Regions from separate parts of the Streptomyces araujoniae genome, predicted to be linked through region 3. Evidence: predicted binding sites of a transcription regulator. Region 3 holds the regulator's gene; each other region holds the start of a gene.

Region 1 (9,361 bases), 2.7 Mb from region 3:
CAACAACGCCGGCTTCGGCAACAAGGGGCGCTACCTGGAAGTGTCCATGGCCGATGAGCTGACGATGCTGAAGGTGCACTGCGAGGCGGTGCTGCGGCTGACCTCGGCGGCCACTTCGGGCATGAAGGAGCGCGGCCGGGGCGCGGTGGTCAACGTGGCGTCCGTGGCGGCGTTCGTGCCGCGCGGGACGTACGGGGCGTCGAAGGCGTGGGTCGTGCAGTTCACCCAGGGCGCGGCGAAGGACCTGGCCGGTTCGGGGGTGCGGCTGATGGCGCTCTGCCCGGGCTTCGTCCGTACGGAGTTCCACGAGCGGGCCGGGATGGGCACGGACAACATCCCGGGGTGGATGTGGCTGGACGCTGACAAGCTGGTGGCCTCGGCCCTGGCGGACCTGGCCCGGGGGAAGTCGGTGTCGATCCCGGACCCGCGCTACAAGGCACTGATGGGGCTGGTGAAGGTGACGCCGCGCGGTCTGCTGGGCGGGGTGACCTCGCGTACGGGACGCAAGTACGGGCCGCAGTAGCCCGGTCCGGGGCCGCCCGGCTCCGGACGCACCGAGGCCCGGTGCCCCCGCGACGGGGGCACCGGGCCTCGGACGTACCGGCGGGTACTAGTGGGAGTGGCCGTGGCCGCCGTGACCGGCGTCGGCCTCTTCCTCGGCCGGCTTCTCGACGACCAGGGTCTCGGTCGTGAGCAGCAGCGACGCGATGGACGCGGCGTTCTCCAGGGCGGAGCGGGTGACCTTGACCGGGTCGATGACGCCGGCCTTGACCAGGTCGCCGTACTCGCCGGTGGCGGCGTTGAAGCCCTGGCCCTTGTCCAGCTCGGAGACCTTGGAGGTGATGACGTAGCCCTCCAGGCCGGCGTTCTCCGCGATCCAGCGCAGCGGCTCGACGGCGGCGCGGCGGACGACCGCGACACCGGTGGCCTCGTCGCCGGTCTTGCCGAGGTTGCCGTCCAGGACCTTCACGGCGTGGACGAGGGAGGAGCCACCGCCGGAGACGATGCCCTCCTCGACCGCGGCGCGGGTGGCGGAGATGGCGTCCTCAAGACGGTGCTTCTTCTCCTTGAGCTCCACCTCGGTGGCGGCGCCGACCCGGATGACGCACACGCCGCCGGCCAGCTTCGCGAGGCGCTCCTGGAGCTTCTCGCGGTCCCAGTCGGAGTCCGTGGACTCGATCTCGGCCTTGATCTGGTTGACGCGGCCCTTGACGTCGTCGGGGTTGCCGCCGCCGTCGACGATGGTCGTGTCGTCCTTGGAGACGGTGACGCGGCGGGCGGTGCCGAGCACGTCCAGACCGGCCTGGTCGAGCTTGAGGCCGACCTCCTCGGCGATGACGGTCGCACCGGTGAGGGTGGCGATGTCACCGAGCATGGCCTTGCGGCGGTCGCCGAAGCCCGGAGCCTTCACCGCGACGGCGTTGAAGGTGCCGCGGATCTTGTTGACGACGAGGGTGGAGAGCGCCTCGCCCTCGACGTCCTCGGCGATGATCAGGAGCGGCTTGGAGCCACCGGACTGGATGACCTTCTCCAGCAGCGGGAGCAGCTCCTGAATGGCGCCGATCTTGCCCTGGTGGATCAGGATGTACGGGTCGTCGAGGACGGCCTCCATACGCTCCTGGTCGGTCACCATGTACGGGGACAGGTAGCCCTTGTCGAAGGCCATGCCCTCGGTGAACTCCAGGTCCAGACCGAAGGTGTTGGACTCCTCGACGGTGATGACACCGTCCTTGCCGACCTTGTCCATCGCGTCCGCGATCAGCTCGCCGACCTGCGGGTCCTGGGCGGAGAGCGCGGCGACGGCGGCGATGTCGGCCTTGTCGTCGATCGGGCGGGCCGTGGCGAGCAGCTCCTCGGAGACGGCCTTGACGGCGGCGTCGATGCCCTTCTTCAGGGCGGCCGGGGAGGCGCCGGCGGCGACGTTGCGCAGACCCTCGCGGACGAGCGCCTGGGCCAGGACGGTCGCGGTGGTGGTGCCGTCACCCGCTACGTCGTTGGTCTTGGTCGCCACCTCCTTGACGAGCTGGGCACCGAGGTTCTCGTACGGGTCGTCCAGCTCGACCTCGCGCGCGATGGTGACACCGTCGTTGGTGATGGTGGGGGCACCGAACTTCTTGTCGATGACGACGTTGCGGCCCTTGGGGCCGATCGTCACCTTGACCGTGTCGGCAAGCTTGTTGACGCCGCGCTCAAGGGCGCGACGGGCGTCCTCGTCGAACTTCAGGATCTTCGCCATGGGCTGTACTTCCCTCTCAAAACGAACTGCGCCCCTCGCCGCCCGGCTAGTGATGTCGCAGGGGGCCAGGGGCGCAGAACACAAGCAGACGTGGGTGAATTACTTCTCGACGATCGCGAGGACGTCGCGGGCCGAGAGGACGAGGTACTCCTCGCCGTTGTACTTCACCTCGGTGCCGCCGTACTTGCTGTACAGGACGACGTCGCCGGTCTTGACGTCGAGCGGAAGACGCTCGCCGTTCTCGAAGCGGCCCGGGCCCACGGCGAGGACGACGCCCTCCTGGGGCTTCTCCTTCGCGGTGTCCGGAATGACCAGGCCGGAAGCGGTGGTCTGCTCGGCGTCGAGCGGCTGGACCACAATGCGGTCCTCGAGCGGCTTGATCGCAACCTTGGAGCTGGTGGTCGACACGATCCGGTCTCCCCCTTCGGAGATCTCACGGGGTTTAGCAGTCGGTGGGCGGCGACCAGACCGATCCGTCGTCGCGGGTGCCGGACCTGCCCTGTCGCACAGTGTGGTGCTGGCACTCTCCAGGGGGGAGTGCCAGACCCGAGACTATGACCGCGATTAGCACTCGGTCAAGCGGAGTGCCAATTCACCACCCTCGCGCCGCCCCTGTCGGGACTCGACCGACGCTCGACCGGGGGCTCCATGGGGCCACCGTCCGGACAACGCGGGGGCGGAGCGCGGTGTTCCGTACGGCGGAGACGACGACGGGACGGCGGGGGACGGCCGGGGACGGCGGGTGGGGCAGGCCGGGGACGACGTGCGTGGCGAGGGGCGACGGGCGGGGCGGGGAGGGCGGACGAGGGCGGACGACGGATGCGCGCGCGGCGCGGGCCGCGCGCGCATCCGGGGCGTACGGGGAGGGCGTCGGGTCAGACGTAGTCCTCCAGCTTCGCCACCGCGTACCCCTTGTCCGTGATGGTCTTCATGACCAGCCGGATCATGTCGGGCATGGTCCCCTTCCAGTCCCCCTTGCCCCGGAAGTGCGTGAGGACGATGTCGCCCGGGTGCAGGTCCCGGTCCCACTCGCGCCACTCCATGCGGTCGGCGAAGGCCTCGGCGGACCAGAGCGGTACGGCGGTGATGCCGCAGGACTTGGCGACGACGAGGGTGTCGCGGTTGTAGTTGCCGTAGGGCGGACGGAAGAGGGTGGGCCGCTTCCCGTACTGCTTGAGGATCTTCTCCTGCTGGCCGCAGATCTCCCGCTTCTGCTCGGCGTAGGAGAGGCCGGGCAGATAGCGGTGGTTGAGCGTGTGGTTGCTGATGGCCACCCCGCGCTTCTGCATCTGCCTGAAGTAGCCGTAGTCGTCGTTGGTGACGTAGTCACTGAGGAACGCGCTGTACGGGATGTCCAGTTCGGTCATCATCCGCAGCAGCGCGGGATCCTTCTCCGCCCCGTCGTCCATGGTGAGGAAGACGATCTTCTCCTTGGTGGGGACGGTGGTGAAGACGGGCGGCAGCCCCTCCCCGTCCCGGACCTCGAACCCCTTGCGGGTGGTGATGCGCGGCTTCACCTCGGGGGGCTCGGGGGCGGTGAGCGGGGTCTTGGCCAGCCCCCACTTCTTCGCGGCGAGGGCCCGTGCGGCCTGCTTCCGCTTCAGCTCCTCGGCGTACGTGTCCAGGGCGCGGGCCGGTCCGGCCTGCTGGGCGGCCTCGCCCTGCTGCCCGGCGGCGGGCTTGGCCGGACCGTCCGGGGCCCCCGTGCCGCCGTCGGCCGTCGCCGCCGCGCAGGCCGAGGTGACGGTGGCGGCCAGGAGGGCGGCCAGCACGGCGGAGACCGGCCGGTGCCGTCCCGTGGACGAGTGCCGCTTCGCGGGTGATTTTCCCTTTTGTCGTACTAGTTGCATGGCGCCGCATCCTGCCAGCCGCCCGCGCTCCTCCCTCCCCGACACCGCGAGGGGGCCGGACCCGTCGCCCGACCGGCGGACAGGGGCCCGCACCGGCCCGTACCGGCCCGCCTCCGCGCACCGGCCACAATGGACCGGGTGAACGCAACCACCCCCGCCACCCCGGCCGGCGACCCCGCGCGCGCCGCCTTCGCCGCCCTGCGCACCCCCGAGGGCGAACACCTGCTGGCCGAGCTGCGCGACCACGACCCGGCCGACGAGCTGGCCACCGCGACCCGGCTGCGCCGCACGCACCCGGCGGAGCTGGTGTCGGCCGCCCTGGGGCAGGCGCGGCTGCGGCAGCGGGCGGTGGCGAAGTTCGGGGCCGAGGACGCGTACCGGATGTACTTCACGCCCAACGGCGTCGAGCAGGCCACCCGCACCTCGGTGGCGGAACACCGCGCCGCCCGGTTCGCCGCGCTCGGCGTGCGGAGCGTGGCGGACCTGTGCTGCGGCATCGGCGGCGACGCCGTCGCCCTGGCCCGCGCCGGGATCTCCGTGCTCGCCGTGGACCGCGACCCGCTCACCGCCGAGGTGGCCCGCGCCAACGCGGCGGCCCTCGGTCTCGCCGCGCTGATCGAGGTGCGGTGCGCCGACGTGACGGAGATCGACACCTCCCCGTACGACGCCGTCTTCGTGGACCCGGCCCGGCGGGGCGGACGCGGCAGGATCTTCGACCCGGAGGCGTACTCGCCGCCGCTCTCCTGGGCCACGGCCGCCGCGCTGAAGGCCCCGCGCGCGGCGCTGAAGATCGCGCCCGGCATCCCGCACGAGGCGATCGGGCCGGAGGCCGAGGCGGAGTGGATCTCGGACGGGGGCGATGTGAAGGAGGCGGTGCTCTGGTACGGCGAGGGCATCGCGCCCGGCTCGTTCCGGGCCACCCTGCTGCCGTCCGGGGCCGCCCTCACCGCCCCGGCCCCGCTGCCCGCCCCGCCGGTGGGCCCGGTCGGGCGCTATCTGTACGAGCCGGACGGGGCGGTGATCCGGGCGCATCTGGTCGCGGACATCGTGGAGCGGTGCGGCGGGCGGCTGGTGGACGAGACGATCGCGTACGTCACGAGCGATGCGCCGTACTCCTCCCCGTACGTCGCCGGGTACGAGATCACCGACCAGCTGCCGTTCAACATGAAGCGGCTCAAGGCGCTGCTGCGGGAGCGCGAGGTGGGCGTACTGACCGTCAAGAAGCGCGGCTCGGCGGTCGAACCGGAGGAGTTGCGCCGCCGGATGAAGCTCGCCGGACCGCACGCGGCGACGGTGTTCCTCACCCGCGTGGCGGGGGCGCCGACGATGCTGATCGGCCGTCCGCTGGGGTGAGCCGGGTCCGCCTGCCCTTCCCGGCCCACCCGATCCGTGTGGCCCGTCCGGTCCGCCCGGCCCTCCCGGCGGCCCGGTCCGCCGGCCCTTCCCGGCCAGCCCGATCCGCCCAGCCCTCCCGGTCCGTCTGGCCCGCCCGGCCCCCGGCCCCCGGCCCGCCCTGTTCAGGCGTCCCGCAGTGCCTGGATGTCCAGCTTCCGCATCCCGAGCATCGCCTTCATCGTCCGTTCCGCCTTCGCCGGGTCCGGGTCGGCCAGCAGTCCCGGCAGCTCGCGGGGGACGATCTGCCAGGAGACGCCGTAGCGGTCCTTGAGCCAGCCGCACTGGCTCTCCTCGCCGCCCTCGGAGAGCGCGGCCCAGAGCCGGTCCACCTCGGCCTGGTCGGCGCAGTCCACGGAGAGCGAAATGGCCTCGGTGAACGGGAACTGCGGCCCGCCGTTGAGGCCCATGTACTCCTGGCCCGCCAGCCGGAAGCTGACGGTCAGCACGTCCCCCGCCCGGCCGGGGCCCGCCTCGCCGTAGTGGGTGACGTCCAGGACGCGGGAGTCGCCGGCCTCGCCTCCGAAGATCGCGACGTAGTGCTCGGCGGCCTCCTTCGCCCGGCCGTCGTACCAGAGACAGGGGGTGATCTTCTGCATGGCGGTGGTCTCCTCGTCCGGTCGCCCCGGGTCCGGGGCGGATGCCGTGTCGAACCTCTTGGTGGGTAGACCGGCCCGGGCCCGCGAACTCATCGGCCCGCCGCACCCTCCTCACTCTCCGATGCCACCGGCCCGGCGGCCACCGGGCCGCCCGCGGCCCGGCTCTCCCCCGGCAGCAGGACGTACGCCGCCAGTGCCGCGGCCGCCAGGAGCCCGGCCGCGACCCAGAACGCGGCCGCGTACCCCGAGGAGAGCGCACCGCGCCCGGTCGCGCCGCCCGTGACCTGCGCGGCGACGGTGACCAGGACCGCGAGGCCGAGCGACCCGCCGACCTGGCGTGAGCTGTTGAGCAGCCCCGACGCCATCCCGGTCTCGCCCGGCACCACGTCGGTGGTGGCGGCCGTGCCGAGCGGGACGAAGCAGAGCCCGATGCCGAGCGAGCAGAGCAGCGACGGGCCGAGGATCGAGGCGAGGAAGGAGCCGTCGACGGTGGCGGCCGCCGCGAACCAGCCCATCCCGAGCGCCGCCAGCGCCCCGCCCACGGTCATCAGGCGGCGGATGCCGAGCACCGCGACCGCGCGGGTGGCGAGGATCGAGCCCGCGACGACACCCGCGCAGAACGGCAGGAACGCGAACCCGGTGGCGGTCGCCCCGTAGCCGAGGACCAGTTGCAGGTAGAGCGAGACGAAGAAGAACGCGCCGAACTGGGCCGAGGCCAGCAGCAGGCAGAACAGGTTGGCGGTGAGCACCGGCCGCCCCCGCAGCAGGCCGGGCCGGAGCAGGGGCGAGGGCGTACGGAGTTCGACGGCGACGAACGCGGCCAGCAGGGCCACCGCCGCGCCGAGCGTGGCAAGCGTGACGGCCGAGCCCCAGCCGTCGTCCGAGGCCCGTACGAGCCCGAGGACCAGCAGGGTCGTCCCGGCCGTGGCCAGGAGCGCCCCGGCGAGGTCCAGCCGGGCGCCGGACCTCCGCTGCCGGCCGACCGGGCCGGTGCGTGCGGCGGCGGCCAGGGCGAAGGCCACGATCGGCACGTTGACGAGCATCACGGCCCGCCACCCCGCCAGATCGGTGAGCACACCGCCCGCCAGCACCCCCACCGCGCCGCCCGCCGCGCCCGCCATGCCCCAGAGCCCGAGCGCCCGGGAGCGGGCGGGCCCGGCCGGGAAGGCGAGGGTGATCAGGGCGAACGCCACCGGTGCGAGGGCCGCCGCGCCGACGCCCTGGACCGCGCGCGCCGCGACCAGCGACCCGGGCGACCAGGCGAGGCCCCCGGCCAGGCTGGCGAGGCCGAAGAGGACCAGCCCGGCGGTGAGCACGCGGCGCGGTCCCGCCAGGTCGGCGAGGCGCCCGCCGAGCAGGAGGAGGCCGCCGAAGGCGAGGGCGTACGCGTTCACCACCCAGAGCAGCCCGTCCGGGCCGAAGCCGAGGTCGCCGCGGATGTCGGGCAGCGCCACGTTGACCACGGACATGTCCAGCGACACCAGGAACTGCACGGTGAGCGCCCCCACCAGCAGCCACCGGGCATGCCGTGCGTACGGTTCCGCCCCGCCCCCGCCGGCCACCTTGTGCTCCATGCCCCGCCCCTCCCCTTCGCCGATCCCCTGCGACCGAGAATTACCATACACGTATAGAAAATAAACCCGCCGGTACCGAGGACGACCCGGAAGGGGAGAATGCCCAGGTGTCAGGCAGCGAGAAGACCAAGAAACCCGGGAAGCCCGGGAAAGCCGAGAAGCCGGGGAAGGCCGAGAAGCCCGGGGCGAAGAAGCCGGTGGGCCGCCCCCGCAGGCTGGACCCGGACGTGATGGTCGCCACCGCGCGCCGCATCGTCGAGGAGGAGGGCGTGGCGGCCCTGTCCATGCGGCGGGTGGCGAAGGAGCTGGGCAGCACGCCGATGGCGCTGTACCACTACGTGCAGGACAAGGACGAGCTGCTGATGCTCACCCTCTCCGGCACCGCCGCCGCCTTCCCGCGCCCCGAGCTGCCCGAGGACCCGCGCGAACGGCTGGTCGCGGTGGCCGTGCACATGCACGACATCATCGGCGAGATCCCCTGGGTGCTGGACATCCTGGCCCTGGGCGAGCTGACCGACCGCCACGCCCTGTGGATGGTGGAGGAGATCGTCGACTGCGCCCTCGCCTGCGGGCTCTCCCCGGCCGGCTCGGTGCGCGCCTACCGGACGATCTGGAGTTACGTCTACGGCGACCTGGTCTTCCGGCGGGCCGCGGCCCGCCGGGCGGAGCAGCCCTCACGCCGGGAGTTCTTCCCGGAGATGATCACGGAGAAGGACACGGCGGAGCTGCCCCGGCTGACCGAGGTCAAGGATCACTGGCGGGAGTACGCCGCCGACTACGAGGTCGCGGCCGAGCTGGACGCCATCGTGAAGGGCCTGATCAGCCGGGGGCACGGCTCGGCCGGCCCGGGACGAGGGGCTGATCAGCCGAGGGGCGAGGGGCAGAGCGGCTGAGGGGCAGAGCGGCTTTCCGGTCGAAGGCCACCGCTCACCCCACCGCCTCGAACCTCCACCGGTGCACCGGCCGGGTGATCACGGCGGCGTCGGGCTCGGGGAGTTCGGGGAGGTCGTCGGCGTACGAGGCGTCCTCCCACCACGTCATGACCAGCACCCGGTCCTGCGGGGCGCGCAGGAGTTCGCGGCGGGCGGGCTCGCGCGCCAGCTCCGTGGACCGGGCGCGGGCCCACTCCAGGAGTTCGCCGCCACGGCCCTCCACGGCCCGGGCCTCCCACATCAGGACGATGGTCGCGCCGCCGCTCATGAGTACAGGTTGTCCTTGCTGATCTCGTGCACGTGGTCGTGGTCGTGAGAGCTGCCGTGGGAGTGGCCGTGCCCGTGCTGCGCACCCGGAACGTGCGGCTCCGTCACCGGCAGCGAGGAGTCCGCCGACAGCTCCAGGTCGGAGGGGCGCCGGTTGCGGGCCACCATCTCCGCGCCGAGCGCCGCGACCATCGCGCCGTTGTCCGTGCAGAGCCCCGGCCGCGGCACCCGCAGCCGGATGCCCGCCCGCTCGCACCGCTCCCGCGCCAGCGCGCGGAGCCGGGAGTTGGCCGCCACCCCGCCGCCGATCATCAGGTGGTCGACGCCCTCGTCCTTGCAGGCCCGCACGGCCTTCCGGGTCAGCACGTCCACCACGGCCTCCTGGAAGGACGCCGCCACGTCCCGTACGGGCACCTCCTCGCCCGCCGCCCGCTTCGCCTCGATCCAGCGGGCGACCGAGGTCTTCAGGCCGGAGAAGGAGAAGTCGTACGGGGCGTCGCGCGGACCGGTC
Region 2 (9,361 bases), 2.2 Mb from region 3:
GGGCGGAGCCCCGGGCGGGCCTGGGGCGTCGATGGTCCGCGTCGGGCGGCGCTGCCCCGAATCTCCGCTCCCCGATCGCCGGAGGGGCCGCATTGCTACGCTCACCCCATGGGCAGCCACTCCGTACCTCTGCCGACCCCGACCACTCCGGCCGGACGGGAGGGCCTGGAGGCCATCCTCCAACGGCCCGGCCGCGCGGTCGTCGCTCTCGACTTCGACGGCACGCTCGCCGACATCGTCCCCGACCCCGAGCAGGCCCGCGCCCACCCCGGCGCCGCCGAGGCGCTCGCCGCGCTCGCCCCGAAGGTCGCCTCGATCGCCGTGATCACCGGCCGCCCGGCAGGCGTGGCCGTGCGGTACGGCGGCTTCGCGGGCGTCCCCGGCCTGGACCACCTCGTCGTCCTCGGCCACTACGGCGCCGAGCGTTGGGATGCCGCCACCGGCACCGTGAACGCTCCCGCCCCGCACCCCGGCGTGGCCGAGGCGCGTGCCGAACTCCCCGGCGTACTGCACGAGTTCGGCGCCTGGCACGGCACCTGGATCGAGGAGAAGGGCCAGGCCGTCGCCGTCCACACCCGCCGTGCCGACGACCCGCAGGCCGTCTTCGAGACCCTGCGCGGCCCCCTCGGCGAGCTGGCCGCCCGCCACGGGCTGATCCTCGAACCGGGCCGCCAGGTCCTGGAGTTGCGCCCGCCGGGCATGGACAAGGGCGTCGCGCTCGCGGAGTACGTACGGGAGGTGGACGCCACCTCCGTGCTGTACGCGGGCGACGACCTCGGGGACCTCGCCGCCTTCGCCACGGTGGAGAAGCTGCGCGGCGCGGGCACGGAGGGGATCCCGGGACTGCTGGTGTGCAGCGGCAGCGCCGAGGTGCCCGAACTGGCCGAGCGCGCGGACCTGTTGGTGCCGGGACCGGCCGCCGTGGTGGAGCTCCTGGCGGCGCTGGCCGACCGCCTCTGAGCCGCGCTCGCGCACATCTGGCCCGACCGCCTCCGAGCCGTACCGGAAGTGCCGGAAGTGCCGGCGCACGGAGCTGAGCGCCGGGAACGCCGGGCGTACGGAGCTGAGCGCCGTGAGCGCCGTGAGCGGCTCCCCTCACTCCTGCCGCAGCGCCTCCAGCTGATCCAGGAACCAGCGCTGCGGCGGAAGCGCCGTCGCCGCCTCCGCCAGCCGCTTCGTGCGGCCCGTCCGCTCCTCGGTGCCCATCGACAGGGCCTCGTGCAGCGCCTCCGCCGTGCCCGCCACGTCGTACGGGTTCACCACGATCGCGTCCTCGCCCAGCTCCTCGTACGCCCCCGCCTCCCGTGACAGCACCAGCGCGCAGCCGTGGTCGGAGACGACGGGGACCTCCTTGGCGACCAGGTTCATGCCGTCGCGGATCGGGTTGACCAGGGCCACGTCCGCCAGCCGGTACGCGGCGAGCGAGCGGGCGAAGTCGTCCTTCACGTGGAGGACGACGGGCGTCCAGCTCTCGGTCCCGTACGTCCCGTTGATCTCCGTGGCCAGCGACTGCACCGCAGCCGTGTAGTCCCGGTAGACCGCGAGGTCCTGGCGGGAGGGGTAGGCGAAGGCCACGTGGACCACGCGCTCGCGCCACTCCGGGCGGGTCTCCAGCAGGGCCCGGTAGGCGTGCAGGCCGCGCACGATGTTCTTGGACAGCTCCGTGCGGTCCACCCGTACGATCGTCTTCCGGTCCTCGCCCACCTGCTCCCGCAGCGCGCCCATCCGCTCGTCCACGTCCGCCTCGCGCGAGCGCCGGCGCAGGAAGTCCGCGTCCGCCCCCAGCCCGTGCACCCCGATCCGGGTCCGGCCCGTCCCGCCCAGGATCTCCGTGCAGCAGCCGATGAACGCGTCCGCCCACCGGCGGGTCAGGAACGCGGCCCGGTCCGCGCCGAGGATGCCCCGCAGCAACTGCTCACCGATGTCGTCGGGCAGCAGCCGGAAGTAGTCCACCGGCGCCCACGGGGTGTGCGAGAAGTGGCCGATCCGCAGGTCCGGGCGCAGCTCGCGGAGCATCCCGGGGACGAGGGCCAGGTGGTAGTCCTGGACCAGCACCGCCGCCCCTTCCCCCGCCTCCTCCGCGAGGGCCTGGGCGAAGGCCCGGTTGTACGTCTCGTAGGAGGCCCACTGGCGCCGGAACTCCGCGTCGAAGACCGGCTCCACGGGGGTCTGGTACAGCAGGTGGTGGACGAACCACAGCACCGAGTTGGCGATGCCGTTGTACGCGTCGGCGTGCACCTCGGCGTCGATGTCCAGCATCCGTACGCCGGGCTCACCGACCCCGCGCCGCACCGCCTCGCGGTCGCCCTCCCCGAGGGCCGCGCAGACCCACAGCTTGTCGTCGACGGCGCTCAGCCCGGAGACGAGCCCCCCGCCGCCGCGCTTGGCGTCGAGCGCTCCGTCCTCGCCGAGCGTGTACGTGATGGGGCCGCGGTTGGACGCGACGAGGACCTGGGCGGTGGCTTCGGCATGCTCGGTGACCATGTAGCGGAACCTAGCCCGTAAGGGAAGCCGCCAAACGCGCGTCCGGCGGACCGGTCACCGGCACCGCGCCACCCACCGCGCCCGCGCACACCTCACGCCGGCCGCCTCGCCCGCGCACGGCTCGGGGCTGCCGAAGCTCCGCGCCCGCCTCGGAGCTGCCGGAGCCCCGCGCCCGCCTCACGCCGCCCACCGCTCCGCGTACTCCGCGATCTCCCGCATGGGCGGCCGCTCCTCCGTGTCCACCGCATGGGTGCGCGGCACGAACCCCTCCGCCCCCCGCTCGAACTGGGTCAGCGCGGGCCGCACCAGATGGCCCCGGGAGAGCCGCAGCTGGGCCGTGCGGTAGATCGCCGCCGCCATCCGGCCCAGCGCCTGCCCGTCCTGGTGGCGGTGGCGCCGCACCCCCACGTCGACCTGGCCCAGCGCGTCGAGGCCCACGGTGTGCAGCGCGTCGACCAGGAGCCCCAGCTCCACTCCGTAACCGACCGGGAACGGCAGCCGCTCCAGCAGCGAGCGCCGTACCGCGTACTCACCGCCCAGCGGCTGCACGAACCCGGCCAGCTGCGGCCAGTGCAGGTTGAGCAGCGGGCGGGCCACCAGCTCGGTGACGCGACCGCCCTGACCTGCGGTGTCGCCGAACGGGCGGTCGTACATCGCCTTGACGAAGTGCACCGTGGGATCGGTGAGCAGCGGGCCGACCGTCCCCGAGACGAAGTCCGCCGAGAAGTCCTTGAGGTCCGCGTCGACGAAACAGACGATCTCCCCGCTGGTCACCAGGAGCGACCGCCAGAGCACCTCGCCCTTGCCCGGCAGGGCCGGTATCCGGGGCAGCACCGCGTCCCGGTGGACCACCCGCGCGCCCGCCTCCCGGGCGACGGCGGCGGTCGCGTCGGTCGAACCGGAGTCGATCACCACCAGTTCGTCCACCAGCCGGACCTTCTCCATCAGCTCCCGCCGGATCGTCGCCACGATCGCCCCGACCGTGGCCTCCTCGTTCAGCGCGGGCAGCACCACACTCACCGAGGTGCGGTGCGGTTCGGCGGTCCGGGCGTCGAGGAGCCGGTCCAGCGGGCGGTCGGCGGACGACCAGGACCGCCTGGTCAGCCAGCGTTCCACCTCTTCGAGCACGGTCTGAACTCCCTGTGTGTGATCCATCTCGCCGTTCGGACGACTATCTCAACCGTCCCGTCCTTCGGTTACAGTCTTGAACAACGCGGACGACCGTCGCATGTCGGGGTCCGTCGTCACACAAACGCCCGGATCGAAGATCCGGTGCCACAGAGCTCATCCAGAGGGACTGAGGGAACGGCCCGTTGAAGTCCCGGCAACCCTCCTGCCGACCGCGAGGTCACGGTGGGGAAGGTGCCAATTCCGTCTTGCGGCGAAATGCGCTGCGAGGAAGATGAGGAGAAAGGGCCTCCGCCATCATGGCTGTTCAGACCATCGCAGGTAATGCCACCACCGCTTCCGTGGACCTCGGTCCCGCCGTGGCGCTTTCCTGCCGCGAGTGCGGCGAGCGTTTCGACCTCGGCCCCCTTTTCGCCTGTGCGTCCTGTTTCGGGCCACTGGAAGTGGCGTACGACCTGCCGGCCGGTGACCCGGAGGCCCTGCGCAAGCGCATCGAGGCCGGTCCCGACAACATCTGGCGCTACGCCCCGCTGCTGCCGGTCCCCGCCGACGTGGCCGGCAAGCCCAACCTGAACCCCGGCTTCACCAAGCTGGTCAAGGCCGACAACCTCGCCCGCGAGCTGGGCGTCACCGGCGGTCTGTACGTCAAGGACGACTCCGGCAACCCGACGCACTCCTTCAAGGACCGCGTCGTCGCGATCGCCGTCGAGGCCGCCCGCGCCTTCGGTTTCACCACCCTCTCCTGCTCCTCCACGGGCAACCTGGCCGGTGCCGTCGGCGCCGCCGCCGCCCGCGCCGGACTGCGCTCCTGCGTCTTCATCCCGCACGACCTGGAGCAGGGCAAGGTCGTCATGGCCGCGGTGTACGGCGGTGAGCTGGTCGGCATCGAGGGCAACTACGACGACGTGAACCGCTTCTGCTCCGAGCTGATCGGGGACCCGCTCGGCGAGGGCTGGGGCTTCGTCAACGTCAACCTGCGGCCCTACTACGGCGAGGGGTCCAAGACCCTGGCGTACGAGATCTGCGAGCAGCTCGGCTGGCGGCTGCCCGACCAGATCGTCATCCCGATCGCGTCCGGCTCCCAGCTGACGAAGATCGACAAGGGGTTCCAGGAGCTGATCAGGCTCGGCCTGGTCGAGGACCGGCCGTACAAGATCTTCGGCGCCCAGGCCGAGGGCTGCTCCCCGGTCTCCGCCGCCTTCAAGGCCGGGCACGACGTGGTCCGCCCCCAGAAGCCGAACACCATCGCCAAGTCCCTGGCCATCGGCAACCCGGCGGACGGCCCGTACGTCCTGGACATCGCCCGCCGCACGGGCGGCGCGGTGGAGGACGTGAACGACGAGCAGGTCGTCGACGCGATCAAGCTGCTGGCGCGCACCGAGGGCATCTTCGGCGAGACGGCGGGCGGTGTCACGGTCGGCGTGACGAAGAAGCTGATCGAGGCCGGGGTGATCGACCCGGCGCTCACCACCGTCGTCCTGAACACCGGTGACGGGCTCAAGACGCTCGACGCGGTCTCCGCGACCTCGCAGGCGACGGCCACCATCAAGCCGAGCCTGGACGCGTTCCGCGCCGCGGGCCTCGCCTCCGCCTGATCATCCCGATCGCCCCGATCGGCCCGACCGCAGCAGTCAGAAAGGCGTCCGTCATGAGCGTCAAGGTCCGCATCCCCACCATCCTCCGCACCTACACGGGCGGCCAGGCCGAGGTCCCGGCCGAGGGCGCCACGCTCGCCGAGGTCATCGAGTCCCTGGAGAAGGACCACCCCGGCATCGCCGCCCGCGTCCTGGACGACCAGGGCAAGCTGCGCCGCTTCGTGAACGTGTACGTCAACGACGACGACGTGCGCTTCGAGGGCGGCCTGGACGCGGCCACGCCCGACGGCGCCGGTATCTCGATCATCCCTGCCGTGGCCGGCGGCTGCTGAACCCGAACGAACACCATTGCCCCCTCCGCCCCTCGGGGAGGAGGGGGCAATTCTGCATGGTTGAGCACGGTACAGTTGGGGAAGCCCCCTTCGCTGCACGCGCCGCCCGCATATGAGAATGCGCCCGGACCCGATAAGAAGCAGCCAAAGTGCGTGAACCCCTTGAGGCATAAGTCACCTTTGCCTGGCCCGACTTGCCCGTAAATCTCAGCAATCCCGCATATTCGGGCGTTCGGCCGTGCCCGGAATTCTCGTCCGATTGACCTGTTGCAGAGGGCAGTTGGGCGGATACATTCGGCCGCGGTCGACGCGCTGCGGCGCTGCCCACCCTCTCCTGTCGGAGGGTGAGTTCCGACCCGGGGCCGCGAAGTGCGGTCCCGTGCAAGGGCCAGTTATAGGGGAGTTAGGCATGGCTCAGGGCACCGTCAAGTGGTTCAACGCGGAGAAGGGGTACGGCTTCATCGCGGTCGACGGTGGTGCGGATGTTTTCGTCCACTACAGCGCGATCCAGATGGACGGGTACCGCACCCTCGAAGAGGGTCAGCGAGTTGAATTCGAGATCTCGCAGGGCCAGAAGGGGCCCCAGGCAGACATGGTCAAGCTCGCCGTCGGCTGAGCCCGACACGGCCGTCCGCCGTCACTACTCACGCACGTAGGGCCCGACCCCGGCATCCGGGGATCGGGCCCTACGCGCGTGCCGGGACCGATCCGCGGGCGCGCCCGGACCGGACCCTGGGGATGCCCGGACCGGACCCCGGGGACGCCCGGACCGGCCTGCGAGGACGCCCGGACCGGTCCCGGATCGGGCGGGGACCGACCCGGGACCGCATGGCGGGCTCTCGTCCAAGGCGCTTGCACTCTCGGGGGTCGAGTGCTAATCATTGGCATTAGCACTCTCCAGGTGAGAGTGACAGAACTTGGACCGGGCCGGTGAGGCCCGCAGGCGTGTTGGGGCAAGGAACCACCACGCACGCAGGCCGTCCGTCGCGGGCGCCTCTCGGTCCGGAGCAATCCACCCCTGTCCGGGAGGACCACTTCACATGGCCAAGATCATCGCGTTCGACGAGGAGGCACGGCGCGGTCTCGAGCGCGGGATGAACCAGCTCGCCGACGCCGTCAAGGTCACCCTCGGCCCCAAGGGCCGTAACGTCGTCCTCGAGAAGAAGTGGGGCGCGCCCACGATCACCAACGATGGTGTATCCATCGCCAAGGAGATCGAGCTCGAGGACCCGTACGAGAAGATCGGTGCGGAGCTGGTCAAGGAGGTCGCCAAGAAGACGGACGACGTCGCCGGCGACGGTACGACCACCGCCACCGTCCTCGCCCAGGCTCTCGTCCGCGAGGGTCTGCGCAACGTCGCCGCGGGCGCCAACCCGATGGCCCTCAAGCGCGGTATCGAGAAGGCCGTCGAGGCCGTCTCCGCCGCTCTGCTGGAGCAGGCCAAGGACGTGGAGACCAAGGAGCAGATCGCTTCGACCGCCTCCATCTCCGCCGCCGACACCGAGATCGGCGCGAAGATCGCCGAGGCGATGGACAAGGTCGGCAAGGAAGGCGTCATCACCGTCGAGGAGTCCCAGACCTTCGGTCTGGAGCTGGAGCTCACCGAGGGTATGCGCTTCGACAAGGGCTACATCTCGGCCTACTTCGCGACCGACATGGAGCGTATGGAGGCGTCGCTCGACGACCCGTACATCCTGATCGTCAACTCGAAGATCGGCAGCGTCAAGGACCTCATCCCGCTGCTGGAGAAGGTCATGCAGTCGGGCAAGCCGCTGCTGATCATCGCCGAGGACGTCGAGGGCGAGGCGCTCTCCACCCTGGTCGTCAACAAGATCAAGGGCACGTTCAAGTCCGTCGCCGTCAAGGCCCCGGGCTTCGGCGACCGCCGCAAGGCCATGCTCGCGGACATCGCCATCCTCACCGGCGGCACCGTGATCTCCGAGGAGGTCGGCCTCAAGCTGGAGAACGCCGGTCTCGACCTGCTCGGCCGCGCCCGCAAGGTCGTCATCACCAAGGACGAGACGACCATCGTCGACGGTGCCGGTGACAGCGACCAGGTCCAGGGCCGCGTCAACCAGATCCGCGCCGAGATCGAGAACTCCGACTCGGACTACGACCGCGAGAAGCTCCAGGAGCGCCTCGCGAAGCTGGCCGGCGGCGTGGCCGTCATCAAGGCCGGCGCCGCCACCGAGGTGGAGCTCAAGGAGCGCAAGCACCGCATCGAGGACGCGGTGCGCAACGCCAAGGCCGCCGTCGAGGAGGGCATCGTCGCCGGTGGTGGCGTGGCCCTGCTCCAGGCCTCGGCCGTCTTCGAGAAGCTCGACCTCACGGGCGACGAGGCGACCGGCGCCAACGCCGTGAAGCTCGCGCTGGAGGCCCCGCTCAAGCAGATCGCCGTCAACGGTGGTCTCGAGGGTGGCGTCGTCGTGGAGAAGGTCCGCAACCTGCCGATCGGTCACGGCCTCAACGCCGCGACGGGTGAGTACGTCGACATGATCGCCGAGGGCATTCTCGACCCGGCGAAGGTCACGCGCTCCGCCCTGCAGAACGCCGCCTCCATCGCCGCGCTCTTCCTCACCACCGAGGCCGTCATCGCCGACAAGCCCGAGAAGGCCGGCGCGGCCGCCCCGGGTGGCATGCCGGGCGGTGACATGGACTTCTGATCGGTTCCGGTCCGCCGGTCGATCGAGGTTCCGCGTACGACGGGTGCGTCAGGTGCGCCGAGTACGCAGGTACGTCCCACAGGGGCGGCATCTCCCAGCCGGGAGGCGCCGCCCCTGTGGCGTGTCCGTGGCCGCGGGGGGAGTGCGGAGCCGGGCCGTACGGGAACCGCCGGCGCGTGGGAACGGTCCAACGGTTCATACGGGCAGCGGTTCACGCGGGCGACGGTGGATACGCGGGAACGGCTGACGCGCGCGGGGGACGCGTGCGGCACGGGAACGGGGGCGGGGCGGTCATGACGGCCATGGGGAACACCGGGTCGGGCAACACCAGGCCGGGGAACACCGGTGGCTGGCCGGGGCGCGGGGAGCGCGGGCGGTGGAGCGGGCGGCGGCTCAAGGGCGCCGCGCTGCTCCTCGCGGGGGCGCTCCTGTGCGCGGTGGGCGGCCTCATCGTGGTCACCGGCACGGGCCTCTCGAAGCTGTTCGGCATGCGGGTGGAGACCTTCGGCCGGATCGCGTGCCACGACACGCGCGCCGAGAAGGGGCAGACCGTCTGGCACTGCTTCGGGGAGACCGGGGCCCAGCAGCGCGCCAACGAGGCGGAGCGCGAGAGGGTCGCCCGGGAGTCCCTGCGCGTCCACGTCGACGGGATGCCCGCGTCGGCGCGGATCGAGCGGACCCGGATCACCTTCGCGGACCACGACGGCCGCGACGACCCCGAGACGATCACCGCGACCCAGGTCTTCGACGGCGGCCGGTGGTACGCGCACTCGGGCCAGCTCGTCGTCTACGGGATGATCCCCCTCCTCGCGGGCGTCGGAGCGGCGGCGTGGGGCGTCTACCGGGTACGCGAGGCGGCGGGCGCGCGGGGCCGCTGAGGGCCGCTGCGAACGTCTTGGCGGACGCCCCGGCGGACTCAGGCCCCCCTCATGGGGCGCCCAAGGCGCGCTCGGGATGGGCCCGAGGGCGGGCCCGGGGCCGCCCGATCACAGCGCACTCGCGGCGTGTTCGCGGGGGCGCGGGCGGGCGGCCACAGGGTGCAGGCGGAGCTCGGGCGGGGCTCGGGCGGGTGCGGACGGGCTCGGAGGGGGCCTCGGCGTGCCCGAGCGGTCCCGGACGGAACCGAACGAGCGGTCGGGAGTGGCCGAATGGCTACTTG
Region 3 (9,361 bases):
CAGTCCTGGCCGCGCGGCACCACCGGCCAAGCCCCGATCCCCACCGACGACGGCTTCACCGCCTCCCACACGTCGATGTACGGGTGGCCCACCACCAGCACGTGCGGGTCCGAGACCTGCGCCGCGATCCGGGACTCCTTGGAACCGGTCACCAGGTGGTCGACCAGCACCCCGAGCCGCGCGTCCGGGCCCGGTCCGAACTCCGCGACGATCGCCGGGAGGTCGTCGATGCCCTCCAGGTACTCCACGACCACGCCCTCGATGCGCAGGTCGTCGCCCCACACCCGCTCGACCAGCTCCGCGTCGTGCCGGCCCTCCACATAGATCCGCCCCGCCCGCGCCACCCGGGCCCGCGCACCGGGCACCGCCACCGAGCCGGAGGCCGTACGGGTGGGGCGCACCGGGCCGCCGGGGGCCGGGCGGACCAGGGTGACCACCTTGCCCTCCAGCAGGAAGCCGCGCGGCTCCATCGGGAAGACCCGGTGCTTGCCGAACCGGTCCTCCAGGGTCACCGTCGGCCCCTGGGCCGTCTTCTCGCAGCGGATCACCGCCCCGCAGAAACCGGTGGCGACCTCCTCCACGACCAGATCGGGTTCGGCGGGGACCTCGGGCACGGGGGCGGACCGCTTCCACGGCGGGGTCAGGTCCGGCTGGTAGCTGCGCATGGCACGACGATAATTCGCCCCGCCGGTACGGGGATTCGCACCCCGCCACGACACGCGAGCCGGAGCGCGCAACCGTGCGCCGCCTGAGCCACCCGCCCGCGCGCTCTCTCACGCACCCCCGAGAGCCCCGCCCGCGCGCTCTCTCACACACCCCCCGAGAGCCCCGCCCCGCCGCCCGCCGCCGTACGCAGACCCGAAGCGCTCCGCGCCGCCGACCGCCGCCCCACGTACCCCCGAAGCGCCCCGCCCCGCCGGCCGCCCCCTCGCCCAGCCCGAGCCCCCTCACCCCACCCCGAACCGCTCCGCCAGCGCCTCCCGCTGCCCCCGGACGAACGCCGCGTCCACCACCGCCCCGTGCCCCGGCACGTACAGCGCCTCCTCGCCGCCCAGTTCCAGCAGCCGGTCGAGCGCGGCCGGCCAGCGGGAGGGGATCGCGTCACGGCCCGCCTGCGGGTCGCCCGACTCCTCCACCAGGTCCCCGCAGAGCACCACCGGAGGCTCCCCGCCCGTGCCCGGGACCAGCACCGCGAGGTCGTGGCCGCTGTGGCCCGGGCCCACATTGGCCAGCAGCACCTGACGGCCGCCGCCCAGGTCGAGCGTCCACTCGCCGGTCACCTCGTGGTGCGGGACCACCAGCGTGTCCACCGCCCGGTGCGCCTCCTCCTCCGCGAGCCCGTGGCGCACGGCGGACCCGGTCAGCTCGTCCGCCGAGCGCTCCAGCAGCGCGGTGATCCCCACCGCCCCGTACACCTGCGCCCCCGCGAACGCCGCAGTGCCCAGCACATGGTCGAAGTGCGGGTGGCTCAGTGCGATATGCGTCACCCTCCGGCCGAGCAGCGCCTCGGCCTGCCCGCGCAGCTCGACGCCCTCGCGCAGCGTCGAGCCGGTGTCGTACAGGAGCACCCCGTCCGCCCCGGCCACCAGCGCCACCGTGGCGTCCCAGCCCGGCAGCCGCCGCCGCCCGGCACCGTGACCCAACCGCTCCCAGCCGAAGTCTTCCCACAACACGTCCATGGGACGACGCTATCGGCAACGTCCCGGACGGCTCGGCGGCGGCATGGCCGGTCACCCTTGCCCCGGCCCCACCCCACCCCCGTACACTGACCGGTGGGTAGCTGGCACTCGTACGCACCGAGTGCCAGACGGAGAGCCGGGACAGAGCCCCGGGGAACGACAGCTGGAGGTGTGCGCCATGCTCAGCGAACGCAGACTCGAGGTGCTGCGCGCCATCGTCCAGGACTACGTCGGCACGGAGGAGCCCGTCGGCTCCAAGGCGCTGACCGAACGGCACCAGCTGGGCGTCTCCCCGGCCACCGTCCGCAACGACATGGCGGTGCTGGAGGAAGAGGGCTTCATCGCGCAGCCGCACACCAGCGCGGGGCGCATCCCCACCGACAAGGGGTACCGCCTCTTCGTCGACAAGCTCGCGGGCGTCAAGCCGCTCTCCTCGGCCGAGCGCCGGGCCATCCAGAACTTCCTCGACGGCGCGGTCGACCTCGACGACGTGGTCGGCCGGACCGTGCGGCTGCTCGCGCAGCTGACCCGGCAGGTCGCGGTCGTGCAGTACCCCTCGCTCACCCGCTCGACGGTGCGCCACGTCGAGCTGCTCTCGCTCGCCCCCGCCCGGCTGATGCTCGTCCTGATCACGGACACCGGCCGGGTCGAACAGCGTATGATCGACTGCCCCGCGCCCTTCGGCGAGGCATCGCTCGCGGATCTGCGGGCCCGGCTCAACAGCCGGGTCGTCGGACGCCGCTTCGCCGATGTCCCCCGGCTGGTGCGGGAGCTGCCGGAATCCTTCGACAGCGAGGACCGGGGAACGGTTTCCACGGTTCTCTCCACCCTCCTCGAAACCCTGGTCGAGGAGACGGAGGAGCGGCTGATCATCGGCGGCACCTCCAACCTCACCCGCTTCGGGCACGACTTCCCTGTGATGATCCGGCCGGTGCTGGAAGCACTGGAGGAGCAGGTCGTCCTGCTGAAGCTGCTCGGTGAGGCCACGGACCCAGCCATGACCGTGCGGATCGGGCACGAGAACGCCCACGAGGGGCTCACCTCCACGTCCGTCGTCGCGGTCGGCTACGGTTCGGGCGACGAGGCAGTCGCCAAACTCGGCGTGGTCGGACCGACCCGCATGGACTACCCCGGAACGATGGGAGCGGTACGCGCAGTGGCACGTTACGTCGGACAGATCCTGGCGGAGTCGTAAGTGGCCACGGACTATTACGCCGTACTCGGCGTACGCCGCGACGCATCGCAGGACGAGATCAAGAAGGCATTCCGTCGGCTCGCCCGCGAGCTGCACCCGGATGTCAACCCGGACCCGAAGACCCAGGAGCGGTTCAAGGAGATCAACGCCGCTTACGAGGTGCTCTCGGACCCGCAGAAGAAGCAGGTCTACGACCTCGGCGGCGACCCGCTCTCCGCCAACGGCGGTGGCGGCGCGGGCGGTTTCGGAGCCGGCGGCTTCGGCAACTTCTCCGACATCATGGACGCGTTCTTCGGCAACGCCGCCCAGCGCGGGCCCCGTTCGCGCACCCGGCGTGGTCAGGACGCCATGATCCGCCTGGAGATCGACCTCAACGAGGCGGCCTTCGGCACCACCAAGGACATCCAGGTCGACACGGCGGTCGTCTGCAACACCTGCAGCGGCGAGGGCGCGGCCCCCGGCACCTCCGCCCAGACCTGTGACATGTGCCGCGGCCGCGGTGAGGTCTCGCAGGTCACCCGGTCCTTCCTGGGCCAGGTCATGACCTCGCGCCCCTGCCCGCAGTGCCAGGGCTTCGGCACGGTCGTGCCGACGCCGTGCCCGGAGTGCGCCGGTGACGGCCGCATCCGCTCGCGCCGCACGCTCACCGTCAAGATCCCCGCGGGCGTCGACAACGGCACCCGCATCCAGCTCGCCGGTGAGGGCGAGGTCGGCCCCGGCGGCGGCCCGCCCGGCGATCTGTACGTGGAGATCCACGAGGTCGCGCACCCGGTCTTCCAGCGGCGCGGCGACGATCTGCACTGCACGGTCACCATCCCGATGACCGCCGCAGCGCTCGGCACCAAGTGTCCGCTGGAGACGCTGGACGGCCTGGAGGAGATCGACATCCGGCCCGGCACCCAGTCCGGCCAGTCGGTGCCCCTGCACGGGCGCGGCATCACGCATCTGCGCGGCGGCGGCCGGGGCGATCTGATCGTCCACGTCGAGGTGATCACCCCGAACAAGCTCGACGCGGAGCAGGAGCGGCTGCTGCGGGAGCTGGCGAAGCTCCGTGGCGAGGAGCGGCCCCTGGGCCAGTTCCAGCCAGGTCAGCAAGGCCTGTTCTCGCGGCTGAAGGACGCTTTCAACGGCCGCTGAGACGTTTTCCGCCTTTCACCGCGCCGCCCGCCGGTCCCCGACCGGCGGGCGGCGCCGCGTTCGGCGGGGGAACCGGTCACACCGGACGCTGGCTGATTCGGCCCTGTGCGACGGACGTGGCACGATGCGTTCATGTCCTCCGCGTTGACCGATCTCTGCCGGTATCCGATCGTGCAGGCCCCCATGGCGGGCGGCGCCTCCGGACCTCAGCTCGCCGCCGCCGTCGCCGAGGCCGGTGCGCTCGGGTTCCTGGCCGCCGGGTACAAGACGGCCGACGGGATGTACAACGAGATCAAACAGCTGCGCAGGCTCACCGGCGGCCCGTTCGGCGTCAACCTCTTCATGCCGCAGCCCGCCCTCGCCGACCCCAGCGCCGTCGAGGTCTACCGCCACCAACTGGCCGGTGAGGCCGCCTGGTACGAGACCCCGCTCGGCGACCCCGACAGCTGCGCCGGTGACGACGGGTACGAGGCGAAGGTCGCCATCCTGCTGGAGGACCCCGTCCCGGTGGTCTCCTTCACCTTCGGCTGCCCCACCCGCGACACGCTGGACGCCTTCGCCAGGGCGGGGACGTACACCGTCGTGACCGTCACCTCCGCCGAGGAGGCCCAGGCCGCCCAGTGGGCCGGTGCCGACGCCGTCTGCGTCCAGGGCGTCGAGGCGGGCGGCCACCAGTCCACCCACCGCGACGACCCGCAGGCCGACCACACCGGCACCGGGCTGCTCACCCTCGTCACCCAGGTCCGCGAGACCGTCCAGCTGCCGATCGTGGCGGCGGGCGGTCTGATGCGCGGCGGCCAGATCGCCGCCGTCCTGGCGGCCGGGGCCGACGCCGCCCAGCTCGGCACCGCCTTCCTCGTCTGTCCCGAGTCCGGCGCCCACCTGCTCCACAAGCAGGCCCTGACCAACCCGCTCTTCGTCCGCACCGAGCTGACCCGCGCCTTCTCCGGGCGGCCCGCGCGCGGCCTGGTCAACCGGTTCATCCGCGAGCACGGCCCGTACGCCCCCGCCGCCTACCCCCAGGTCCACTACCTGACCACCGGGCTCCGCCAGGCCGCCGCCAAGGCCGGGGACGCCCAGGGCATGGCCCTGTGGGCCGGGCAGGGCCACCGGATGGCCCGCGAGCTGCCGGTGGCCGAGCTGGTCGAGCTGCTCGCCACCGAGCTGGAGACCGCCCGCACGGCCCTGAGCCCGGGGAGCCCGCAGTGACGGCACCGGTCTTCGTCGTCGAACGGATGCCCACCGGCCCGGAGTTCGTGCTCGACGGCCCTGAGGGGCGGCACGCCGTGTCGGTCCGGCGGCTGGAGCCCGGCGAGGACGTCGTCCTCACCGACGGGCTCGGCCACTGGGCGCAGGGCGTGGTCCGGGCCGCCGAGGGCAAGGACCGGCTGACCGTCACCGGCATCGGGACCGTCCACGAGGAGCCGGAGCCCGCGCCCCGGATCACCGTCGTCCAGGCGCTTCCCAAGGGCGACCGGGGCGAGCTGGCCGTGGAGACCATGACCGAGACGGGCGTCGACGCGATCGTGCCGTGGCAGGCCGCCCGCTGCATCACCCAGTGGAAGGGCGACCGGGGCGCCAAGTCCCTGGCGAAGTGGCGCAGTACGGCCCGGGAGGCGGGCAAGCAGTCCCGCCGGGTCCGCTTCCCCGAGGTGGCCGGGGCCATGACGACCAAGCAGGTCGCCGCGCTGCTGACCGGTGCCGACTTCGCCGCGGTCCTGCACGAGGACCGCGACCACGACAGCACCCCCCTCGCCACCGCCGGACTCCCCGCCACCGGCAGCATCGTGCTCGTCGTCGGCCCCGAGGGCGGCGTCTCCCCCCAGGAGCTGACCGCCTTCGCCGAGGCGGGCGCCCGCCCGTACCGGCTGGGCCGCAGCGTGCTCCGTACGTCCACGGCGGGCACGGCCGCGACCGCGCTGCTGCTGGGCCGCACGGGGCGCTGGGCCTGAACAGGTCCGGGGCCGGGCCGTAGCGGGCGCAGGGGCCGGACGCGGCACCAGGGCCGGACTCAGCACCAAGGCCGGACGCAGCGCCAGGGTGGGATTCACACCAGTGCCGGACGCGGCACCGGGACCGCACGCAGGCCGGGGCGCCGGGGGCGAACGCGGCCCGGAGCGGCCGGGGCACCGGTGCGGGACGGAGGCCGCGGTCCGTCCCGAACGCCGCCCGGCCGCCCGGCACGAAGGCTTAGCATGAGCCGTACTGATCATCAGCGAGCGAGGAGACCCGGAGCCATGGCGGGAGAGCCGCAGACCGACTGCCTGTTCTGCAAGATCGTCTCGGGAGAGATCCCGGCGACCATCGTCCGGGAGAGCGAGACCACCGTCGCCTTCCGCGACATCAACCCGCAGGCCCCGACCCACGTCCTGGTCATCCCCAAGGTCCACTACCCGGACGCCGCCTCGCTGGCCGCCGCCGAACCGCGGGTCGCCGCCGACGTGCTGACCGAGGCCGGGGCCGTCGCCGCCGACGAGAAGATCGACTCCACCGGCTACCGGGTCATCTTCAACACCGGCTCCGGCGCCGGCCAGACCGTCTTCCACGCGCACGCCCACGTCCTGGGCGGCCGCGGCCTCCAGTGGCCCCCCGGATAACCCTTCCCGTACAAGCAGTAGCGCAGGAGCGTCTCCCCATGTCCGTACGCGAGCTGGTGGTGCTCGGCACCGCCAGCCAGGTCCCCACCCGGCACCGCAACCACAACGGCTATCTGCTGCGCTGGGACGGCCAGGGCGTCCTCTTCGACCCCGGCGAGGGCACCCAGCGCCAGATGCTGCGGGCCGGGGTCGCCGCGCACGACATCGACCGGATCTGCGTCACCCACTTCCACGGCGACCACTCCCTCGGGCTCGCCGGGGTGATCCAGCGCATCAACCTGGACCAGGTGCCGCACCCCGTCACCGCCCACTACCCGGCGAGCGGGCAGCACTTCTTCGACCGGCTGCGGTACGCCACCGCCTACCGCGAGACCGTCGAGCTGGCCGAGGCCCCGGTCTCCGGCACCGGAGGGGTCCTCGCCACCACCCCCACGTACACCCTGGACAGCCACCGCCTCTCGCACCCCGTCGAGTCGTACGGCTACCGCCTCACCGAGCCCGATAGCCGCCGCATGCTGCCCGCCCTCCTCAAGGAGCACGGCATCGCCGGGCCGGACGTCGGCCGCCTCCAGCGCGAGGGCGCCCTCGGCGGCGTCACCCTGGAGCAGGTCTCCGAGCACCGGCGCGGACAGCGGTTCGCGTTCGTCATGGACACCCGGCTCTGCGACGGGGTGTACGCGCTCGCCGAGGGCTGCGACATGCTCACCATCGAATCGACCTTCCTCGACGAGGACGAGAAGCTCGCCACCGACCACGGCCACCTCACCGCGGGCCAGGCCGCCCGGGTGGCGCAGGAGTCCGGCGTACGCCATCTGGTGCTGACCCACTTCTCGCAGCGCTACAGCGACCCGGAACTCTTCGCGGCCCAGGCCCGCGCCGCCGGGTTCGACGGCGAACTCACCGTCGCCCACGACCTGATCAGAGTCCCGCTCCCGCCCCGGCACCTCAGCGTCCCGCTCCCGCCCCGGCACCACTGAACCACCGCAGTCCGAAAAAACCGCACCACCGTTTGCGAGACACCGTGCACCTCCCCAAGGCAGAACTCCACCTCCACATCGAAGGCACCCTCGAACCCGAACTCGCCTTCGCCCTCGCGGAGCGCAACGGGGTGACCCTGCCGTACGCCACCACCGACGAACTGCGCAGGGCCTACCAGTTCGACGACCTCCAGTCCTTCCTGGACCTCTACTACGCGCTGATGGCCGTGCTGCGGACGGAGGAGGATTTCACCGAACTGGCCGACGCCTACCTCACCCGCGCCGCCGCCCAGGGCGTCCGGCACGCCGAGATCTTCTTCGACCCGCAGGCCCACACCGCCCGGGGCGTCCCCATCGGCACGGTCGTCGAGGGGCTGAGCCGGGCGCTGGAGCGCAGCGAGGAGACCCACGGCATCTCCACCCAGCTCATCCTGTGCTTCCTCCGCGACCTCTCCGCCGAAGCCGCCCTCGGCACCCTGGACGCCGCCCGCCCCTACCTGCACCGGATCAGCGCGATCGGCCTGGACTCCGCCGAGGTCGGCCACCCGCCCGCCAAGTTCCGCGAGGTGTACGAGGCGGCCACCGCCCTCGGCCTGCGCAAGGTGGCCCACGCGGGGGAGGAGGGGCCGCCGGAGTACATCCGGGAGGCGCTGGACATCCTCGGCGTCGAGCGGATCGACCACGGGCTGCGCTGCATGGAGGACCCGGAACTGGTGGCCCGGCTGGTCGCGGACCGGGTGCCGCTGACGCTCTGCCCGCTCTCCAACGTCCGCCTGCGCACGGTCGACACGCTCACGGACCACCCGCTGCCGGAGATGATGGCGGCGGGCCTCCTCTGCACGGTCAACTCCGACGACCCCGCCTACTTCGGCGGGTACGCGGGCGACAACTTCGACGCCGTGCGGGACGCGCTCGCCCTGGACCCGGAGCAGCTGCGCACCCTGGCCCGCAACTCCTTCGAGGCGGCCTTCCTCGACCACGACGAGGAGCGCCGGGCGCGCTATCTGTCCGAGGTCGAGGCGTACGCGTTCGACTGACCGGGCCCGCCGTCCGGACCGGCCGTCCGGATCGCGCTGCGCACCAGCCGCCTGCGCCGTACGCGGAGTTCGGTGACGGGCTGCTCCGGTGAGCCGAGCTTCGGCACCGCGCCGGAGAGGCTGCCGGTGGTGGCGGCCAGCAGAGCGGCCGGGGCGCCACCGCGGCGGCGGACCGAGCCGGGCACCAGCGGGCGGCCACCGGTGTGCAGCGCCACGGCGGTGACGGGCGCGGCGACCAGGAGGGTGGCCGCGCCGAGGATCAGCCCCATCGCCGGGTAGCCGGCCTCCTCGGAGAGCACGCTGCCCAGCAGCGGGCCGCAGGCGACGCCCACGGAGGAGGCCGAGCCCGCCAGGACCGCCCAGCGGCCCCGTACGTCCAGCGAGGCGGCCAGGCCGATCAGATAGGAGAGCACCACCGGGTAGACGGTGTTCCACAGGATCTCGCCGGTCGCGAACGAGGTGAGGTCCCGGGCCGAGGAGCTGAGCACGATGCTCCCGGAGATGATCACGGTCCCGAGTCCGATCGGCACCGCCCGGCCCACCCGCGCACCGAGCACCCCCGCGCCCATCACGCCCAGCAGCCCCGCGCCCAGGGCGGCGGCGAAGACCGCGCCGACGGTCACCTCGGTCAGCCCCGCCTGGGTGATGCCGATGCGGCTGCTGACGCCCCACAGCGCGTTCTGCGCCATGGACCAGACGAGCATCCCGCCCGCCAGGACGAGACCGGAGCGGCGGTGCG

The links. Region 3 encodes HrcA, which represses chaperone genes, less so after heat shock. Its sites were predicted from a motif close to TTNGCACTCNGNNNNNCNGAGTGCNAA; they were not measured.
Region 1: a site for HrcA is predicted at 2,801-2,827, ahead of groES (co-chaperone GroES). Genes of this name have one in related genera too.
Region 2: a site for HrcA is predicted at 6,391-6,417, ahead of groL (chaperonin GroEL). Genes of this name have one in related genera too.

The regions. Positions count from the first base shown of each region.
Region 1 covers NZ_CP194070.1:4,878,683-4,888,043, reverse strand. Annotated here, with positions in the region: gene ACQ9ZG_RS21135 (SDR family NAD(P)-dependent oxidoreductase) at 1-523, shown strand, start outside; gene groL (chaperonin GroEL) at 611-2,236, opposite strand; gene groES (co-chaperone GroES) at 2,336-2,644, opposite strand; gene ACQ9ZG_RS21120 (polysaccharide deacetylase family protein) at 3,112-4,086, opposite strand; gene ACQ9ZG_RS21115 (THUMP-like domain-containing protein) at 4,216-5,439, shown strand; gene ACQ9ZG_RS21110 (VOC family protein) at 5,604-6,077, opposite strand; gene ACQ9ZG_RS21105 (MFS transporter) at 6,167-7,651, opposite strand; gene ACQ9ZG_RS21100 (TetR/AcrR family transcriptional regulator) at 7,759-8,544, shown strand; gene ACQ9ZG_RS21095 (hypothetical protein) at 8,579-8,851, opposite strand; gene tsaD (tRNA (adenosine(37)-N6)-threonylcarbamoyltransferase complex transferase subunit TsaD) at 8,848-9,361, opposite strand, start outside.
Region 2 covers NZ_CP194070.1:4,405,241-4,414,601, forward strand. Annotated here, with positions in the region: gene otsB (trehalose-phosphatase) at 109-960, shown strand; gene ACQ9ZG_RS18865 (alpha,alpha-trehalose-phosphate synthase (UDP-forming)) at 1,096-2,484, opposite strand; gene ACQ9ZG_RS18870 (glucosyl-3-phosphoglycerate synthase) at 2,662-3,612, opposite strand; SAM riboswitch class I at 3,766-3,893, shown strand; gene thrC (threonine synthase) at 3,912-5,207, shown strand; gene ACQ9ZG_RS18880 (MoaD/ThiS family protein) at 5,261-5,539, shown strand; gene ACQ9ZG_RS18885 (cold-shock protein) at 5,949-6,155, shown strand; gene groL (chaperonin GroEL) at 6,580-8,202, shown strand; gene ACQ9ZG_RS18895 (hypothetical protein) at 8,496-9,080, shown strand.
Region 3 covers NZ_CP194070.1:2,222,777-2,232,137, reverse strand. Annotated here, with positions in the region: gene ACQ9ZG_RS09600 (DUF3097 domain-containing protein) at 1-665, opposite strand, end outside; gene ACQ9ZG_RS09595 (MBL fold metallo-hydrolase) at 948-1,679, opposite strand; gene hrcA (heat-inducible transcriptional repressor HrcA) at 1,858-2,874, shown strand; gene dnaJ (molecular chaperone DnaJ) at 2,875-4,011, shown strand; gene ACQ9ZG_RS09580 (nitronate monooxygenase) at 4,144-5,220, shown strand; gene ACQ9ZG_RS09575 (16S rRNA (uracil(1498)-N(3))-methyltransferase) at 5,217-5,963, shown strand; gene ACQ9ZG_RS09570 (histidine triad nucleotide-binding protein) at 6,249-6,608, shown strand; gene ACQ9ZG_RS09565 (ribonuclease Z) at 6,647-7,585, shown strand; gene ACQ9ZG_RS09560 (adenosine deaminase) at 7,630-8,622, shown strand; gene ACQ9ZG_RS09555 (MFS transporter) at 8,586-9,361, opposite strand, start outside.